Regions from separate parts of the Halomonas salsilacus genome, predicted to be linked through region 1. Evidence: predicted binding sites of a transcription regulator. Region 1 holds the regulator's gene; the other holds the start of a gene.
The links. The regulator sigma-54, encoded in region 1, starts transcription at its own class of promoters, with help from an activator protein. The targets are predictions, from matches to a motif close to TGGCACNNNNNTTGCTNT.
Positions count from the first base shown of each region.

Region 2: the regulator sigma-54 is predicted to act here: its motif matches at 1,131-1,148, upstream of ACR80S_RS07195 (CmpA/NrtA family ABC transporter substrate-binding protein).

Region 1 covers NZ_JBPKAQ010000004.1:158,298-160,689, forward strand. The annotation lists gene ACR80S_RS07845 (PTS sugar transporter subunit IIA) at 1-259, opposite strand, end outside; gene hpf (ribosome hibernation-promoting factor, HPF/YfiA family) at 267-575, opposite strand; gene ACR80S_RS07855 (RNA polymerase factor sigma-54) at 758-2,173, opposite strand; gene lptB (LPS export ABC transporter ATP-binding protein) at 2,372-2,392, opposite strand, start outside.
Region 2 covers NZ_JBPKAQ010000004.1:10,480-12,871, forward strand. The annotation lists gene ACR80S_RS07195 (CmpA/NrtA family ABC transporter substrate-binding protein) at 1-1,043, opposite strand, end outside; gene ACR80S_RS07200 (sigma-54 interaction domain-containing protein) at 1,335-2,392, shown strand, end outside.

The DNA of each region.
Region 1 (2,392 bases):
CCGGTTCGGCCAGCTTCAGGAAGCCGGCGATAGGGGTCTTGCAGTGAGGGCTGCGGGCGTGGGGGATGGCCACCCCGTGGCCGATGCCGGTACTGCCGAGTCGCTCGCGCCCGATCAGCCGGCTGAACACCTCCTGGCTGTCGAGGCTGGGCGTATTCTGGGCGATGAAGGTGCTGAAGAACTCCAGCACCCGTTTCTTGCTGCCACCGGGAACACCAAACAAGGTGCGTTCCGGGGGCAGGATGGTTTCCAGTGACATGACAGGCTCAGCGAGCGCCGGCGCCCTGGGCGCGGGCCTGGGCCTTTTCCTTGTGCTTGACCAGCTGGCGGTCGAGCTTGTCGGCCAGGGCGTCGATGGCGGCATACATGTCGCCATCCTGGGCCTCGGCGTGCAGGTCGGCACCGGCGGCGTGCAGGGTGCAGGCGGCGTGTTGACGCTCCTTCTCCACGGACAGGGTCACTTGTACGTTGGTGATGTTGTCGTAGTGGCGCTCCACGCGTGCCAGTTTTTCGTCCACATAGCCACGCAGGGCATCGGTCAGTTCCACATGATGGCCGGTGATGTTGACTTGCATGACACGCTCCTTGCTCGTTGGTGATGGATCGATTGTAACCCTTTTTCCTGCCTTGCATACCCCTCGCCCCGCCGCCGCGTCGGCGGGGCTGATGCAGGTCATCGAAGCCGCTTGTGCGCCCTGGCGGAGGGGATGCCCATGGCTTCGCGGCCGGCTATCGAAAGCGCCACCGTGCGCCTGGGCTACCTCAGCCGCTTGCGTTCGCTGGAGGAGGGGATGCCCATGGCTTCGCGGTACTTCGCCACGGTTCGCCTGGCCACCTGGATGCCGGCCTCGTCGAGCAGGGTCACCAGCTTGCTGTCGGAGAGCGGCTTGCGCGGGGATTCCTCCTGGATCAGCTTGCGCAGGCGCGCGCGGATGGCAGTGCTGGAGTGGGCGTCGCCCTCGCCGTTGCCACCCACCTGGCTGGAGAAGAAAAACTTCAGCTCGAACACGCCCCGGGGCGTGTGGATGTATTTCTGGGTGGTGACACGGGAGATTGTCGATTCGTGCATCTCCACGACCTTTGCGATGTCGGCCAGGATCAACGGCCTCATCGCCTCCTCGCCGCGTTCCAGGAAGTCGAGCTGGCGGACCATGATCTCGCGCCCGACGCGCAGCAGGGTATCGTTGCGGCTGGAGAGGCTCTTTATCAGCCAGCGCGCCTCCAGCAGGTGGTCCTTGAGAAACTGGTTGTCCTGGCTCTTGTCGGCGCGGCGGATCAGCGAGGCATAGTCGGGCTGGATGCGCAGCCGCGGCAGGGCCTCCTGGTTGAGCTCCACGTGCCACCCGCGGCTGTCGTGGCGTGCCACCAGGTCGGGAATTACATAGTCATTCTCGACGCTTGAATAGGCGCTTCCGGGGCGCGGGTCCAGGGAGCGTACCAGGGCGATGGCCGTGTCCAGGGCGTCGTCGTCCAGGCCCAGGCGGCGCTTGAGCAGACGTCGATCGTCGCCGGCCAGGGCCTCGAGGAACTGGCGAACCAGTCGCCGCGCCTGGGGCAGCAGCGGGGTGTCGTCGGGCCGGGCGGCGAGCTGCAGCATCAGGCACTCGCGCAGGTCCCGGGCGAAGACGCCGGTGGGTTCGAACTGCTGCAGGCGCAGCAGCACCTGTTCGATCTCGGCGCTGCGCAGCCCCTCGAGCCCCTGGGTCCTGAGGCCGTCGCGGATCTCGTCCAGGGGCTGGGCCAGGTAGCCGGCGGCGTCCACGGCGTCGATCAGGCTCTCGGCGACCTGACGCTCGCGTGGGGCCAGGTCGGTCATCGCCAGCTGCCAGGTCAGGTGCCCCTGCAGGCTCTGGGGGGCCGCCTCGCGCTCGAAGTCCAGACCCTCGCTGCTGCCGGTGGGGGCGGCCAGGTCCTGGTAGGTATCCGACCAGTCGCTGTCGGTGACGAGCTCCTCGGGGATCTCGTTGGCCCAGTCGTCCTCCGGGGTCTCGCTCACCGTCTGCTCGCCGAACTCCTCCTCGAGCTCCAGCATGGGGTTGGACTCCAGCGCCTGCTGGATCTCCTGGCGCAGGTCGAGTGTGGAGAGCTGCAGCAGGGCGATGGCCTGCTGGAGTTGGGGGGTCATGGTCAGCTGGGTGCCGACGCGCAGCTGCAGGGAGGCTTTCATGGCCATCGTGATGGTCTGCCCTCGTGTGCCGGGAAGTGGCCGGAAGCCTCACCCTAGCCCGGGTGCCGCGGGCTTGCAAGTGCTTGATTTGCAAATTATGTGCCAGCCGCAATTGGCATGCCGTCATAAAATTACGACTGGCATTTCATAGGATTGTGATCGTAAGGTCCGCAGGAAAGATGCCGGTGGACAAGAGGCACGTGGTCAGAGGCGGAAATCTTGCCC
Region 2 (2,392 bases), 150 kb from region 1:
ATCTCCGACCGGTTGGCGGGGTCCGAGGAGTACTGGGTGGCGTCGATGATGGCGCGCAGCAGGGCGCCATAGGTGTTGGGATTCTCCCGGGCGAACTGGGCGCTGGTGGCGAAGGCGCAGCACGGGTGGCCCTCCCATATCTCCTTGGTGAGCAGGTGGATGAAGCCGATGCGCTCGTAGACGGCCCGCTGGTTGAAGGGGTCCGGCGAGAGGAACCCGTCGATGTTGCCGGCGCGCAGGTTGGCGACCATCTCGGGCGGCGGGATCACCCGGATCTGGATGTCCTGGTCGGGGTCGAGGCCGTGTTCGGCGACGTAGTAGCGCAGCAGGAAGTTGTGCATCGAGTATTCGAAGGGCACGCCGAAGGTGAAGCCCTTCCACTGCCGAGGGTCGCGCTTGTCCTGGTGGTCGTTGTGCAGCACGATCGCCTGGCCGTTGATGTTCTCCACGGCGGGCATGATGAAGTGCTCGGGGTTGGAGCCCGCGCCCAGCGTCATGGCCAGCGGCATCGGGGTCAGCATGTGGGCGGCGTCGTACTCGCGGTTGAGCGACTTGTCGCGGGCCACCGCCCAGCCGGCGGTCTTGATCACCGAGACATCCAGGCCGTAGCGCTCATAGAAGCCCATGGGATGGGCCATGATGATCGGCGTGGCGCAGGTGATCGGGACGAAGCCGACATCCAGGCGGGTCTTCTCCAGCGGGCCCAGTCCATCCTTCACCGCCGCCTTGATGGCGTCCATGGGAAACAGGCTCGCCAGTGCGGCGGCCACGGTACCGCCGCCTACCAGCTTCATGAACTGGCGGCGGTGTATGTCGCTGTGGCCGAACATGCCGCGCACCAGGGCGCTCTCTACCACCCGGTCCATCATCTCTTCCTGCTGCTGAGGGGCGGAGGCGCTTGGGGTGTCGGTATCGTCTGAGGAAGCAATCGTGGCGGCAACCTGTTTTTCATCCGTACAGGTCGTGCAGTCGCAGCCGCGTCCATGGACCAGGGATTGCCGGTGATCGAAGGGGTTGCCCAGACTGTTGTGGTCGTTGTTCATGGTAGTCTCGCTTCGCTAGTGCAGGGGAAGGCCGTCCTTGCGCCATTTCGGTGCATCGAGGCCGTCGACTGGCCACTCATGAGTAATTTTGCGAAGTCTGTGCCATGTCGGGTTATTTTCAGGATAAAGTTTAATTTTCAGTCGGTTGTGTTTTCTCTCTTCCTGAGGCTCCCTGGCGGGTAGCATGACGAGATCTCGTTAACGGCGAGATCTCGTTGAAACTTTGACGATTTCTCGTCACTGGCCCGAGGCTTGTATGGAGAGGGCATCCATCTCTGCGAGAGTGCCGACATGCTGTTGCCCGACCTTTCCCCGCCATCGCTCGTCCAGGAGGCCTTCGCCCGGGCGCCTCAGGCCCTGCTGGTGGTCGACCCCGTGGCCGACCGGCTGCTGGGCGCCAATGCGGCGGCCTGCCAGCTGCTGAGCGGCGATGCCGAGGCGCTCTCCATCGACCCCTTCAGCCATCGCCTGGGGGCCTCGCTGCCGCTGTGGGTCAGCTTCACCGACGAGGCCCTCACCCGGTCCCCCGCCTGGTCGGATGACCTGGTGGTTCTCGATCTGAAGCGCCAGCCCCACCACGTGGAGGTGCAGGCCCAGACGCTCGGCGAAGGGCGACTGCTGCTGACCCTGGTCGACCGCCAGAAGGCGGAGCAGCGCCGCGCCATGGCTGACCTGCGGCGCCAGCACCGGCGCGGGCAGGTGGGCTGGGAGCGGGTCGAGCAGGTGTTCGAACGTATCGAGCGGCAGAACCAGCTGATCCTCGGGGCGGCGGGCGAGGGCATCTACGGCCTGGACGCCGAGGGCCGTACCACCTTCGTCAACCCGGCCGCCGAGCGAATCCTCGGTTGGAGTACCGAGGATATGGTGGGCCATGATGCCCACCTGCTGTTCCACCACACCCACCCCGACGGCCGCCACTTTCCGGTGCAGCAGTGCCCGATCCACGCCTCCTTCAGCGACGGCCAGGTGCATCGGGTCGATGACGAGGTGTTCTGGCACAAAAACGGCGAGGCGATTCCAGTGGAGTACACCAGCACACCGATCTTCGAGATGGGACGGCTGGTGGGGGCCGTGGTGCTGTTCCGGGACATTTCGGAACGCCAGCACGCCGAGCGGCAGCTGCGCGATGCCCTGGCTGAGGTGGAGTCGCTCAAGCAGCGCCTGGAGCTCGAGAACCAGTACCTGCAGGAGGAGATCAAGGCCGAGATAAACCATCGCGAGATCGTCGGCGAGAGCGCAGCCGTGGCCCATCTGGTGCGCCAGATTGCGCTGGTGGCGCCCACCGATGCCAACGTGCTGATCAGCGGCGAATCGGGGACCGGCAAGGAGCTGATCGCGCGGGCCATTCA